Regions from separate parts of the Streptomyces gobitricini genome, predicted to be linked through region 1. Evidence: predicted binding sites of a transcription regulator. Region 1 holds the regulator's gene; the other holds the start of a gene.
The links. Region 1 encodes HrcA, which represses chaperone genes, less so after heat shock. Its sites were predicted from a motif close to TTNGCACTCNGNNNNNCNGAGTGCNAA; they were not measured.

Region 1 (7,297 bases):
GGCGCGCAACGCCTCGTCGGCCAGGCGGAGCGCCTCCGCGCGGTCGCCGAGGTGGCGGCGGCAGCGGGCGAGGAGGGCGAGCGCCCGGGCGTCGTCCGGGTGCTGGGCCAGGTGCTGGGCGGTGAGGGCCGCGGCCTGGTCGTAGCGCTCCAGGTCGTGGAGCGCTTCGGCCCGGTCGAGCGTCATCGGCTGCGGCTGGGGCTGCGGGGTGGTCACAGTTTGCGCTTCCTCTTCAGGTACGCGAGGAGGTCGTCGTACATGCCGCCGTCGTTGGCGAACGTCGCCACGTTGCGGGCGGCGGAGAACCACGGGTCGGTGGACGGCCGTATCTGCTTGACCGCGCCCAGCAGGTCCTTCGTGTTGATCATCCGTACGGTGCCGGTGCGGGCCGAGTCGAGCAGCGCGGTCTCGGCGGCGCTCTCGCAGACGTGGGCGAGGTCGGCGCCGGAGAAGTCCTCGGTGGCCTTGACGAGCTTGCCCATGTCGACGGCTTCGATGGGCCGGTCGCGGAGGTGGTAACGGAGGATCGCGTCCCGCGCGGTGGCGTCCGGCGGCAGGACGAGCAGCGTACGGTCGAGGCGCCCGGGGCGGCGCAGCGCGATGTCCACGTCCCAGGGGACGTTGGTGGCGGCGAGGACGAACACGCCGTCGTTGCTGTCGGCGGCGATGCCGTCCAGTTCGGTCAGCAGCTGGTTGACGACGTTGCGCAGCCCGCTGTGGTGGCTGCGGCTGCGCTTGGCGCCCAGCGCGTCCAGCTCGTCGAGGAAGACGACGCACGGGGCCTGGGCGCGGGCGGTCTCGAAGATGTCGTGGACGTTCTTCTCGGAGGCGCCGATGTACATGTCGAGGATGTCGCTCAGCGAGATCGACAGGAAGCTCGCGCCGAGCTCACCGGCGACCGCGCGGGCGATGAACGTCTTGCCGCAGCCGGGCGGCCCGTACAGCAGGAGACCGCCGCGGAGGCTCTTGCCGTACAGCTTGCGCAGCTCGGGGTTGCGCATGGGCGCCAGGAACGCGGCCTCCAGGCGGTCCTTGACCTCCTGCATGCCGCCGACGTCCGCGAGCCGTACGGCACCGGGCGCGTCGACGTCCCAGGCGCCGGCGTCCCCGGGGTCGTCGCCGAGGCCGTCGACGGTGAGGGGCGCCTCGGTGCCGTCGGCGAACCGGGGCGGGACGATGTCGCCGACCTCCTGCTCGGCGGCCGCCCAGTCGAAGCCGGCGCCGTCCTGCGGGGGCTGGGGCGCGGCCAGGGCGTGGGGCGGCTGGGAGGTCTGGGGCGCGGGGTGGGGTGTGGCCCCGGGTGCGGCCTGGGGTGCGGGCGGCATGCCCATGGCGCGGCCCATCAGCGCGCGGGCGTCCGCGTCGCCGGGCGCGTGCTGGAGGGCGACGGCCGCCTCGGTCACGGCTTCGTCGACGCGCCCCGCCTGGAGGAGGAGTTCGGCGAGGTGCAGCCGCAGGGGGACGTCACCGGGTGCGGCGGCGACGGCGGCGCGCAGACTGCGAATGAGAGGAGACTCGTCGGACATGCGGCAACCTTACGGATCCGGTACGACAACCGGTCCGCTGGGCCCCTACTGTGGGGCGATGAGACGAGACCGGGTGCCGCGCCGGCTGGTCGTGGACGGCACGACGTGGCTGTGGTCGGTCCGGCACCGGCACCGGAACCGGCACGACGACTGCCGCGAGTCGCTGACCCTGCGCCGCGCCGACGCCCCCCACGCCCAACTGCGGCTGGTCTTCCGGGCCGTGCCCGGCCGGCTGATCCGTGACGCCTACTGGCCGTCAGGAGCGCTGGGCGACACCCACGGCAACAACCTGAACCTGCACGAGCCGGGCGTGGTGCGCCGTTTCCTCGACGAGGCCTCGGCGCGCGGGCTGCTGCCCACCGCGCACGGCGTCCACGAGGTGGACGGCTGGCCGCTGTTCGACGCGCTGGCCGTCCGGGCGTCCCCGGGTCAGGACCAGCGGCCGGTGCGCCCCAGCAGCAGGGCGGTGGCGGCCGTCCCGGCGGTGGAGGTGCGCAGGACGCTGCGGCCCAGCCGGTAGGGCTTCGCGCCCGCCTCGGCGAAGGCCGCCAACTCGTCGGGCGACACGCCCCCTTCGGGGCCGACGACGAGCACGATCCGTCCGGCGGCGGGCAGTTCGGCGGTGGCCAGCGGCTCGGCGCCCTCCTCGTGGAGGACGGCGGCGAAGTCGGCCCCGGCGAGCAGTTGGGCGACCTGCTTGGTCGACGCCGCGTCCGCGACGTCCGGGAAGCGGAGCCGGCGCGACTGCTTGCCCGCCTCCCGCGCGGTGGCCCGCCACTTGCCGAGCGCCTTCATGCCGCGGTCGCCCTTCCACTGCGTGACGCAGCGGGACGCCGTCCACGGCACGATCGCGTCGACGCCCGTCTCGGTCATGGTCTCCACCGCCAGCTCGCCCCGGTCGCCCTTGGGGAGGGCTTGGACGACGGTGATACGAGGGGCGGGCTCGGGTTCCGTACGGACCTCGGCCACCGCCACCCGGAGGCGGTCCTTGCCCTCGACGGCCTCGACCGTGCCGTACGCGCCGGAGCCCGCGCCGTCCGTCAGGACGATCTCCTCACCGACGCGCAGCCGCCGTACCGACACCGCGTGCCGCCCCTCGGGCCCTTCGAGCGTGACGGTCCCGCCGGTGACGTGGCCGACCAGGAAGACGGGGGCGGTCACGAGGCCACGCCCCGCAGCGCGAGGGACGACACCGCGGCGTCCAGTTCGGCGCCCAGGACCTCCACCAGCCGTCCGGCGGGCAGCTCGCGCGCCATCCGGTGGCCCTGCCCGGCCCACAGCGCCATGCCCTGCGGGTCGCCCGCCGCGGCGGCGGCCTTACGCAGCCCGCTCGTCAGGTGGTGCACCTCGGGGTACGCGGCCGGGGCATAGGGGCCGTGTTCGTGCATGAACCGGTTGACCAGGCCCCGGGCCGGGCGTCCCGAGAACGCCCGCGTCAGCTCGGTGCGGACGAACAGGGGGTTGGTCATGGCCTGCTTGTGCAGAGGTTGCGCGCCCGACTCGGGGCACACCAGGAACGCGGTGCCGAGCTGCGCGGCCTCGGCGCCCGCCGCGAGGGCCGCGGCGATCTGGCTGCCGCGCATCAGGCCGCCGGCGGCGACGATCGGCAGCGGCACGGCCTCCTTGACCAGCGCGATCAGCGACAGCAGGCCCGTGCCCGACCCGCCGGTCTCCGGGTCGTCGCGGTGCGTGCCCTGGTGGCCGCCCGCCTCGACGCCCTGGACGCACACGGCGTCGGCGCCCGCCTGCTGCGCGGCCTCGGCCTCCTCGGGCGAGGTGACCGTCACGACGGTGAGCGTCCCGGCGCGTGCGAACGCGGCGACCGTGTCGCGGGTGGGGCACCCGAAGGTGAACGAGACCATCGGGACCGGATCGTCCAGCAGGATGGCCAGCTTGGCCTCGTAACCGTCGTCGCGCCCCGCGTCGGGGTCGCCGAGCGGCGTGTCGTACCAGGTGGCCTCACCGGCGAGCTGGTGCCGGTACACGTCGACGGCCGCGGGGTCGGCGTGCCCGGGCTGCGGCATGAACAGGTTGACGCCGAAGGGCCGCGAGGTCAGCCCGCGCAGCCGCTTGATCTCCTGGTACATGCCGTCGGCGGTCTTGTACCCGGCGGCCAGGAAACCCAGGCCGCCGGCCTCGGACACGGCCGCGGCGAGCTGCGGACAGGAGGCGCCACCCGCCATGGGGGCCTGCACGATCGGGTACCGGCAGAGATCGGTCAGTGCGGAGGACATGCAGGCATGGTGTCACGCCCCCACGGCGCCGCCACACGGGCCTGCCCATGCGCGCCCGCGTACCCCCGCCGGGCCGTCACCGTCCCGGCGGGGCGTGCCTTCGACGGTCGCCCGTGCGCGTACGCGTGCCTTCGGGGCCGAGCCGAGGCCCGGGCACCGACGCGAGCGCGAAGCCGCTGGGGTGCCGGTCCGGCGGCCGTGCACGCCCGCGCGGCGCGAAGCTGCCGCGACCCGGGGGCGGGGGCGTCGGCCACCGCGTACGACCAACGTCCCCCTGTCAGGCGGTCCGGGGGTCGAGCCCCCTTTTCGGGGGCACCGCCCCCGGTCACCGCCCGTTGAACGCGTCCTTGAGGCGGGAGAACAGCCCCTGCTGCCCCGGCTGGAACTGGCCGGTCGGCCGCTCCTCGCCCCGCAGCTTCGCCAGCTCCCGCAGCAGTCGTTCCTGCTCCGGGTCGAGCTTCGACGGCGTCTGGACCTCGACGTGCACGATGAGGTCACCGCGTCCGCCGCCCCGCAGGTGCGTGACGCCGCGCCCGTGCAGCGGGATCGACTGGCCCGACTGCGTACCGGGCCGGACGTCGACCTCCTCCAGCCCGTCCAGCGTCTCCAGCGGACACTTCGTGCCCAGCGCGGCCGCCGTCATCGGGATGGTCACCGTGCAGTGCAGGTCGTCGCCGCGCCGCTGGAACACCGTGTGCGGGAGCTCGTGGATCTCGACGTACAGGTCGCCGGCCGGGCCGCCGCCGGGGCCGACCTCGCCCTCGCCGGCCAGCTGGATGCGGGTGCCGTTGTCGACACCGGCCGGGATCTTGACCGTCAGCGTCCGGCGGGACCGGACCCGGCCGTCGCCGGCGCACTCCGGGCAGGGCGTCGGGACGACCGTGCCGAAGCCCTGGCACTGGGGGCAGGGGCGGGAGGTCATGACCTGGCCCAGGAAGGACCGGGTGACCTGGGAGACCTCGCCACGGCCGCGACACATGTCGCAGGTCTGGGCCGACGTACCCGGCGCGGCGCCCTCGCCGGAACAGGTCGTGCAGACGACGGCCGTGTCGACCTGGATGTCCTTGGTCGTACCGAAGGCCGCCTCGTTGAGGTCGATCTCCAGGCGGATCATCGCGTCCTGGCCGCGCCTGGTGCGCGACCGGGGCCCGCGCTGGGACGCCGTACCGAAGAAGGCGTCCATGATGTCGGAGAAGTTGCCGAAGCCGCCCGCACCGAAGCCACCCGCGCCCGCGCCGCCGGAGGTCGACAGCGGGTCACCGCCGAGGTCGTAGACCTGCTTCTTCTGCGGGTCCGACAGCACCTCGTAGGCGGCGTTGATCTCCTTGAACCGCTCCTGCGTCTTGGGATCGGGGTTGACGTCCGGATGCAGCTCGCGGGCGAGCCTCCGGAACGCCTTCTTGATCTCGTCCTGGGACGCGTCGCGGCGTACGCCGAGTACGGCGTAGTAGTCCGTGGCCACTTACGACTCCGCCAGGATTTGTCCGACGTAACGTGCCACTGCGCGTACCGCTCCCATCGTTCCGGGGTAGTCCATGCGGGTCGGTCCGACCACGCCGAGTTTGGCGACTGCCTCGTCGCCCGAACCGTAGCCGACCGCGACGACGGACGTGGAGTTGAGGCCCTCATGGGCGTTCTCGTGCCCGATACGTACGGTCATGGCCGAGTCCTTGGCCTCGCCGAGCAGCTTCAGGAGCACCACCTGCTCCTCCAGCGCCTCCAGCACCGGCCGGATCGTCAGCGGGAAGTCGTGCCCGAAGCGGGTGAGATTGGCGGTGCCGCCGATCATCAGCCGTTCCTCGGTCTCCTCCACCAGGGTCTCCAGCAGTGTGGCCAGCACCGTGGAGACGGTGCCCCGGTCCTCCGCCTCGAAGGACTCGGGGAGGTCCTGCACCAGCTGGGGCACGTCCGTGAAGCGCCGCCCCACGACACGGCTGTTCAGCCGCGCCCGCAGATCGGCCACGGACGTCTCGCCGAACGGCGCCGGGCAGTCGACCATGCGCTGCTCCACGCGCCCGGTGTCGGTGATCAGGACGAGCATCAGCCGGGCGGGGGCCAGCGACAGCAGCTCCACATGACGCACGGTGGACCGCGTCAGGGACGGGTACTGCACGACCGCGACCTGCCGGGTCAGCTGCGCCAGCAGCCGCACCGTACGACCGACGACGTCGTCGAGGTCGACCGCGCCGTCCAGGAAGTTCTGGATGGCGCGCCGCTCCGGCGACGACAGCGGCTTGACGCCGGCGAGCCGGTCGACGAACAGACGGTAGCCCTTGTCCGTGGGGATGCGGCCCGCGCTGGTGTGGGGCTGGGCGATGAAGCCCTCGTCCTCCAGCACGGCCATGTCGTTGCGCACGGTGGCGGGCGAGACGCCGAGGTTGTGGCGCTCCGTGAGCGCCTTGGAACCGACCGGCTCCTCGGTGCCCACATAGTCCTGGACGATGGCGCGCAGCACTTCGAGCCTGCGTTCACTGAGCACCGCGCGCACCTCCAGCTGGCCGTGGTTCCTTCTGCTCCGCTGGCACTCGCGATGCCCGAGTGCCAACCTTCCCCGGCAAGTGTACGGCGCCGGGGCTGACCCCTAGCAAGGGCGGCCGACCACGCTACCGCGCGCTGACGCCGGTGGTTGCCGATAGCGTCGCGGTATGGACGTCTGTTGGGAAGACTTCGGATGGGAGCGTCTCGCCGACGGAGTGGGCCGCAGGAGGCTGCCGGTGTGGGACGCGACCACCGCGTTGGTGGTCGGTGAGGACGGCGCCCTGCTGTACGACACGGGCGCGACGCTCCGTGAGGGGGCCGGGATCCGGGCGCAGGCGCAGGCCCTGATGGGCGGCCGGAGAGTGACGCATATCGCACTGAGCCATCCCCATTTCGATCATGTGCTCGGTACGGCGGCGTTCTCCGGCACGGAGGTGTACGGCGCGGTCGGCATCGACACCGTCCTGACACGGGACCGGGACGGGCTGCGGGACGACGCCGTACGGCACGGGGTGGCCGAGGCGGACGCGGTGGAGGCGGCGGACGTCCTGGTGGTCCCGCACCACCTGGTGTGCGGCGAGTGGACGCTGGAACTGGGCGGGCGGCAGGTGCTGCTGGCCGACGCGGGCCCGGGCCACAGCGGTCACGACCTGGCCGTGCTGGTGCCGGGCTCCCGGGATGTCGTCCTCTGCGGGGACCTGGTGGAGGAGTCGGGCGACCCCCAGGCGGGGCCGGACGCCGTCCCGTCGCGCTGGCCGGCCGCCCTGGACCGGCTGCTGGAGCTGGGCGGTGAGGCCGCCGTGTACGTCCCGGGGCACGGGGCCGTCGTCGGCGCCGGCTTCGTACGCGCCCAACGCGATGAACTGGCCCGACGGTTCGGCGTGTCGTAGCGTCTGGCGGATGCGCGCTTACGACCCTGACCTGACGCCCTCCTGGAAGCGTTCGGCCCCGGTGCCGGAGGTACCCGCCGAACCGGACCTGGTGGTCGAGGAGGTGAGCACCGGCTTCTGCGGGGCGGTGATCGGCTGCGAGGCGGGCACCGTGACCCTGGAGGACCGG
Region 2 (7,297 bases), on a different contig from region 1:
TGATGCCCGGCGAACCGGAAGTGCACGGGCTCGCCGCCCTCCTGGAGCTCCAGGCCTCGCGCACGGCGGCGCGCACCGGGCCGGACGGGGAGCCGGTGCTGCTGGCCGACCAGGACCGCGCGCGCTGGAACCGGCTCCTGATCCGGCGGGGCTTCGCGGCGCTGGAGAGGGCCGGGACGGGCCCGTACTCCCTCCAGGCGGCGATCGCGGCGTGCCACGCGCGGGCGCCGCGGTACGAGGAGACCGACTGGGCGACCATCGCGGCCCTGTACGGGCGGCTCGCCGCCGTCGCCCCCTCCCCGGTCGTGGAACTCAACCGCGCGGTGGCCGTCTCGATGGCCGACGGCCCGGCGGCGGGGCTGACGATCGTGGACGCCCTGGCCGGTGAACCGGCCCTGAAGGACTACCACTTGCTGCCGAGCGTACGGGGTGACCTGCTGGCCCGGCTCGGGCACGCCGACGAGGCCCGGGCGGAGTTCGAGCGAGCGGCTTCGCTGACGCGCAACGCCCGCGAGCGGGCCCTGCTGCTCGAACGGGCGCGTCCGGCGGGACCGGCCTGAGGGGCCTCCGCCCTGACCGGTCCGTCCCGCGCACGGCTCACCCGCCGGCCCGGTCCTCCCTCGCCGGCGGCCGGCTCTCGAAGAGGGCGCCGGTGAACGGCCCCGCGGGGGCGCGGGGCCACCGCCGTCGGCGCCCTATGCCACCGGCCGTCCGAGCAGCATCGTCGGCGCCCCCGCCACCCGGGTCAGGAAGACCGTTGCCGCGTGCGGTCCCTTCGGCTTGAGCTTGCGGCGCAGCTCCTCCGGCTCGACCGCCGAGCCGCGCTTCTTCACCGTGAGGGTGCCCACCTCCCGTTCGCGCAGCAGGGCCTTCAGCCTCTTGAGGTTGAACGGCAGCTCGTCGGTGATCTCGTAGGCGGCGGCGTACGGGGTGGGGCGTGGCTCGTCCGCAGTGATGTACGCGATCGTCTCGTCGATCAGGCCGCCGCCGAGGTCCTCGGCGACCTCCGCGACCAGGTGCGCGCGGATGACGGCGCCGTCCGGCTCGTACAGGTAGCGGCCGACGGCACGGACGGGAGGGTTGGGCAGGCCCCGGCCGGTGAGGCTGTGCGGGCCGGGCAGGAGGGTCGCGGTGACCCTGCCGGGACGGGTGCCGAACCACAGCACCGCCTCCTTCACGTCGCCGCCGTCCGAGACCCACTCGGCCTCGGCCTCCGGCGGGACCGTCTCGTGCGGGACACCTGGGGCGATCTTCAGCGCCGCGTGCGGGGCCTTGCGGGCCGCCTGGACGGCCCAGGACAGGGGCGGGGAGTACGCCTCCGGGTCGAAGATCCGCCCGCCCGACGCCCGCCCGCCGCGCCGCGCCGGGTCGACGAAGACGGCGTCGTACGGCGAGGTGTCGACCTCCGTGACGTCCGCGCAGCGCACCTCGATCAGGTCGGTCAGGCCCAGCGCGGCGGCGTTGGCGCGGGCGACCTCGACCGTGAGCGGGTCGCGGTCGACGGCGAGGACGCGGACGCCGGCGCGGGCCAGCGCGATCGCGTCGCCGCCGATGCCGCTGCAGAGGTCAGCGACGTCGCGCACGCCGAGGCGGGCGAAGGCGGCGGCGCGGTGTTCGGCGACCGCCTTGCGGGTGGACTGCTCGACGCCGCCGGGCGTGAAGTACATGCGGTGCGCGTCCCGCTCGCCGAACTTCGCCACCGCCCGCTGCCGCAGCCGCGCCTGCCCGAGCGCCGCCGTGACCAGCTCCGCGGGGTGATCGCGGCGCAGCCGGGAGGCGACCGCCAGCTCCTGGGAGGGGGTGTAGTCGCGCAGGGCGGTGAGCAGGGCCTGGCCCTCGTCGGTGAGGAGCGTGGAGAAGGCGGCGAGATCGGTCACCCGGCCCATTGTGGGCCAGGCGGGGGATGGTGCGCGTCAGGCGGCGGTGTCGGCCGGTGGCCGGGGCGGCGCGCTGACAGGATGCGGCGCCATGCAGCTAGTCCGACAAAAAGGTCAAACGGTAAGTAAGCGGGCGCGGTTTCTCCTCACCGCGTTGCTGGTCGCGGCGCTCGGATCCGCCTGTGCGGCGGAGACCGGTGCCGGAGGGGCGGGCACGGGGCCGGGCTCCGGAGCGGGCGGCGGCAGGGCCGAGCCCGCCGCGGGTCAGCAGCCCCAGCAGCCTCCCGACGCGGCCGCCGCCCTCACCGCGTACGTGGAGAAGGTCCGGCGGGCGCAGGCCGCCCGTGCGCTCGCCGCCCGGAAGTGGGGCCTCAAGGCCGCTCCCTTGGCCGCGCCCCCGCCCCCGGCGGCGGCCGACAGGCCGCACATCACCTTCCGCAAGGGCTTCGGCGTCGGCGACCCGACCCTGCCGCCCGTCTTCACCACCGTCCCGACCGAGGAGCGGGTCGTCTTCCTGACGATCGACGACGGCGCGGAGAAGGACCCCCGGCTGCTGGAGATGATGGACGAACTGGACATCCCCTACAGCGCCTTCCTCAGCGACTACCTGGTCAAGGAGGACTACGGCTACTTCAAGCGCATGCAGGACCGGGGCGTCGCCCTGCACAACCACACCCTCAACCACCGCTACATGCCGGCCCTCTCGTACGCGGAGCAGAAGCGCGAGATCTGCGGGCAGCAGGACACCATCGAGAAGCGGTACGGCAAGCGCCCCACGCTCTTCCGCCCGCCCTACGGCAACTACAACGCCGACACCCTCCGCGCGGCCCGGTCCTGCGGCGTCAAGGCCGTGCCCCTGTGGGCGGCCGAGGCCTTCCCCGACCGCATGGAGTGGCGTGAATGGGACCGGGACCTGCATCCCGGCGACATCATCCTCACGCACTTCCGCGGCACGGAGGACTGGAACGGCACCATGCCGGACATGATCAGGCAGGTGATGGACGTGGTCACGGCCAAGGGGTACGCGGTGGCCAGGCTGGAGGACTACGTGTGACCCCGACCACCGGCCGGGCTCGGCCGCCCTCGGCCGGGCCGGTCGTGCGGCCAGGCCGGCGGTGGACCGGCTCCGGCGGTCGTGCCGGCCCGGTCGGCGGCGGCCCCGGCACGGTCGCCGCATCGGCCCGGTCCGCCCGGTCGGCGGCCGATGGCGGCCGGTGGCGGTCGGTGGCGGTCGGTGGCGGTCGGCAGCGGCCGGTGCGGGACCGCCGCCGCCCGGGCCGGCGGTGCTTCTTCCCTCACCGGGCGGCGACGGCACCGGCCTTCCCGGGGGGTCGGTGACGCCACGACCGGGCGGTGAATTGGCACTCCGCTTGACCGAGTGCTAATCCCGGTCATAGTCTCAGCTCTGGCACTCCCCACTGGAGAGTGCCAACACAGCGACGGGCAGGTCCGGCACCCGCGACGACGGATCCACCTGGTCGCCACCTCAGACAGTTAACCCCGTGAGATCTCCGAAGGGGGAGGTCGGATCGTGACGACCACCAGCTCCAAGGTTGCCATCAAGCCGCTCGAGGACCGCATTGTGGTCCAGCCGCTCGACGCCGAGCAGACCACCGCCTCTGGCCTGGTCATTCCGGACACCGCCAAGGAGAAGCCCCAGGAGGGCGTCGTCCTGGCCGTTGGCCCGGGCCGCTTCGAGAACGGCGAGCGCCTGCCGCTCGACGTCAAGACCGGCGACATCGTGCTGTACAGCAAGTACGGCGGCACCGAGGTGAAGTACAGCGGCGAGGAGTACCTCGTCCTCTCGGCTCGCGACGTGCTCGCGATCGTCGAGAAGTAATTCACCCGAGCAAGATCGCTTTTGAGCTGCGCCCCTGGCCCCCGCTGATGACACATTGCCGGGCGGCGAGGGGCGCGGTTCGTCAACCAGAGTTTTCGAGAGGGCTGAATCGCTCCCATGGCGAAGATCCTGAAGTTCGACGAGGACGCCCGTCGCGCCCTTGAGCGCGGCGTCAACAAGCTTGCCGACACGGTCAAGGTGACGATCGGCCCCAAGGGCCGCAACGTCGTCATCGACAAGAAGTTCGGCGCGCCGACCATCACCAACGACGGTGTCACGATCGCCCGCGAGGTCGAGATCGAGGACCCGTACGAGAACCTCGGCGCCCAGCTGGTGAAGGAGGTGGCGACCAAGACCAACGACATCGCGGGTGACGGCACCACCACCGCCACCGTCCTGGCCCAGGCCCTGGTCCGCGAGGGTCTGCGCAACGTCGCCGCGGGTGCCTCCCCGGCCGCCCTGAAGAAGGGCATCGACGCCGCGGTCAAGGCCGTCTCCGACGAGCTGCTCGCGTCGGCCCGTCCGATCGACGACAAGGCCGACATCGCCGCCGTGGCCGCGCTCTCCGCGCAGGACCAGCAGGTCGGCGAGCTCATCGCCGAGGCGATGGACAAGGTCGGCAAGGACGGTGTCATCACCGTCGAGGAGTCCAACACCTTCGGTCTGGAGCTGGACTTCACCGAGGGCATGGCCTTCGACAAGGGCTACCTGTCCCCGTACATGGTCACCGACCAGGAGCGTATGGAGGCCGTCCTCGACGACCCGTACATCCTGATCCACCAGGGCAAGATCTCCGCGATCACCGACCTGCTGCCGCTGCTGGAGAAGGTCATCCAGGCCGGCTCCTCCAAGCCGCTCCTGATCATCGCCGAGGACGTCGAGGGCGAGGCCCTGTCGACCCTGGTCGTCAACAAGATCCGCGGCACGTTCAACGCCGTCGCGGTCAAGGCCCCCGGCTTCGGCGACCGCCGCAAGGCGATGCTCGGCGACATGGCCGCCCTCACCGGCGCCACCGTCATCGCCGAGGAGGTCGGCCTCAAGCTGGACCAGGCCGGTCTGGACGTGCTGGGCACCGCCCGCCGCGTCACCGTCACCAAGGACGACACGACGATCGTCGACGGCGGTGGCAACACCGAGGACGTCACCGGCCGCATCGCCCAGATCAAGGCCGAGATCGAGACCACGGACTCCGACTGGGACCGCGAGAAGCTCCAGGAGCGCCTCGCGAAGCTGGCCGGCGGCGTGTGCGTGATCAAGGTCGGCGCCGCCACCGAGGTGGAGCTGAAGGAGAAGAAGCACCGTCTGGAGGACGCCATCTCCGCGACCCGCGCCGCGGTCGAGGAGGGCATCGTCTCCGGTGGTGGCTCCGCGCTCGTCCACGCCGTCAAGGTGCTGGACGGCAACCTCGGCAAGGACGGCGACGAGGCCACCGGTGTCGCGGTCGTCCGCCGCGCCGCCGTGGAGCCGCTGCGCTGGATCGCCGAGAACGCCGGCCTCGAGGGTTACGTCATCACGTCGAAGGTCTCCGAGCTCGACAAGGGCCAGGGCTTCAACGCCGCCACCGGTGAGTACGGCGACCTGATCAAGGCCGGCGTCATCGACCCGGTCAAGGTCACCCGCTCGGCCCTGGAGAACGCCGCCTCCATCGCCTCCCTGCTGCTCACGACCGAGACCCTGGTCGTCGAGAAGAAGGAAGAGGAGCCGGCGGACGCGGGCCACGGCCACGGTCACGGCCACTCCCACTGACGCCTGCTGAGCGTTACGAGGCCCGGTGCCCCCGTCGCGGGGGCACCGGGCCTCGGTGTTTCCACGGCTCTACGCGGAGCGGCCCAGCTCCGAGGGCCGCACCGGATCCTCGAACGGCTCGCCCTTGGCGTACCGCTCCAGCTCGTCCAGGGCCTGGTCCGCCATACGGTGCAGCTCGTTGCCGAGCGAGCCCGCGATGTGCGGGGTGAGCAGCACGTTGGGGAGGGTGTAGAGCGGGGAGTCGGGGGACGGCGGTTCGGGGTCGGTCACGTCGAGCACGGCGTTGAGGCGGCCCGCGGTGAGGTGCGGGAGCAGGGCGGCCTCGTCGACCAGGGAGCCGCGCGAGGTGTTGATGAGCGTGGCGCCGTCCGGCATGAGGGCCAGCTGCGCGGCGCCGATCAGGTGGCGCGTGGACGGCAGTTGCGGGGCGTGTACGGAGACGATGTCCGCACGGGCGCACAGCTCGTCCAGCGCGGCGGGGACGGCGCCGAGCGCCGAGGCCGCGTCGCGGGTGACGTACGGGTCGTACAGCAGCACCTGTACGTCGAAGGGGCGCAGCAGCTCGATCACGCGGCGGCCGATGCGGGACGCGCCCACGACGCCGACCGTGCGGCGGTGGTTGCCGCTGTCGGAGAGCTCCCGCAGCCAGTCGTGCCCGGCGCGCAGCTCGCCGTACCTCCGCGCGGCGCGCAGGACGCGCTTGCCGCTCAGCAGGATGGTGGCCAGCGTGTACTCGGCGACGGGCAGCGCGTTGGCCGCGGCCGCCGAGGTCACGGCGATGCCGCGCTCCCAGCAGGCATCGGTGACGTGGTGCTTGACGGAGCCGGCGGCGTGGACGACGGCGCGCAGGCGCGGCGCCCTGTCCAGGACGGACGCGGTGAGCGGTGTCGCCCCCCAGCAGGTGAACAGCACCTCCGCCTGCGCGAGCGCGGACGCCACCAGGGGCGAGGGCGCGGTCAGGTCGTGGGCGATCAGGTGCGGGTCGGTGCGGGCGAGTGCGGTGAGACGGGCGAGGTGGGCGTCGGTGAGCAGCCGCCCGGCGATGCCGGGGCCCATGGCGAGCAGCAGGGCGGGGCGTCCGGCGGACCGGTTGTCAGTGGCGTGGTGCATGGTGGGACGGGTGCTCCTCACGTGCGGCCTCACTTGACGCTGCCGGGGTCGGAAGGCGTGGCCGTGATGATCGAGCCCCTCATGAGCGAAGTCAAGAGCGAAAGATTGATCGATCGAAAAACGATCAGAGCACTTTCGGCTGATCCGCCCCGCACGAGCCCCGCACCCGCAGGCGCGGCAGCAGCGTCACATGCCGGCGGGGATCCTCCTCCGCGCCCGGGTGGTCACGCTCCTCGGCGCGGCCCGCCCCGGCCCCGTGGTCAGGAGTCCCCGCCGCCCGGACGAGCCGTTCGACCAGGAGTTCCGTGGCCAGCCGGCCCACCTGCCGCTTGGGTGGGGCGACCGCGGTCAGCGGGGTGTCGGCCAGGGCCGCGACCTCGTCGTCGTACGCGATCAGGGCCAGGTCCCCGGGCACACGCACGCCCAGCTCGGCGAGGCGCTGCACGATCTGGATGGCGTCCACGTCGTTGTGGACCAGCGCCGCGGACGCCGTGCCGGAGGAGACCGCCGAGCACAGCGCCCGCACCGCCTCCTCGAACCCGTCCGGGTCCAGCTCGGACGGCACCGAGTCGATCACCGGCCCCGGCTCCGCCAGCCCCAGGGCCCCCAGCGCCTGCGCGTACCCCGTCCGCACGGCCAGCGCGGTCGGGCTGTCCGCGCGGGCCACCAGCAGCGGCGCCCGGTGCCCCATCCCCACCAGGTGGCGTACGGCGAGGGCCACCCC

Region 2: the regulator HrcA is predicted to act here: its motif matches at 3,236-3,262, upstream of groES (co-chaperone GroES).

What each region holds. Positions count from the first base shown of each region.
Region 1 is NZ_BAAASR010000002.1:262,313-269,609, forward strand. It holds gene ABD347_RS02160 (tetratricopeptide repeat protein) at 1-216, opposite strand, end outside; gene ABD347_RS02165 (ATP-binding protein) at 213-1,526, opposite strand; gene ABD347_RS02170 (hypothetical protein) at 1,585-2,046, shown strand; gene ABD347_RS02175 (16S rRNA (uracil(1498)-N(3))-methyltransferase) at 1,956-2,687, opposite strand; gene ABD347_RS02180 (nitronate monooxygenase) at 2,684-3,760, opposite strand; gene dnaJ (molecular chaperone DnaJ) at 4,086-5,222, opposite strand; gene hrcA (heat-inducible transcriptional repressor HrcA) at 5,223-6,239, opposite strand; gene ABD347_RS02195 (MBL fold metallo-hydrolase) at 6,406-7,128, shown strand; gene ABD347_RS02200 (DUF3097 domain-containing protein) at 7,139-7,297, shown strand, end outside.
Region 2 is NZ_BAAASR010000021.1:17,644-24,940, reverse strand. It holds gene ABD347_RS19425 (RNA polymerase sigma factor) at 1-560, shown strand, start outside; gene ABD347_RS19420 (THUMP-like domain-containing protein) at 696-1,877, opposite strand; gene ABD347_RS19415 (polysaccharide deacetylase family protein) at 1,969-2,931, shown strand; gene groES (co-chaperone GroES) at 3,409-3,717, shown strand; gene groL (chaperonin GroEL) at 3,835-5,463, shown strand; gene ABD347_RS19400 (hydroxyacid dehydrogenase) at 5,533-6,573, opposite strand; gene ABD347_RS19395 (substrate-binding domain-containing protein) at 6,698-7,297, opposite strand, start outside.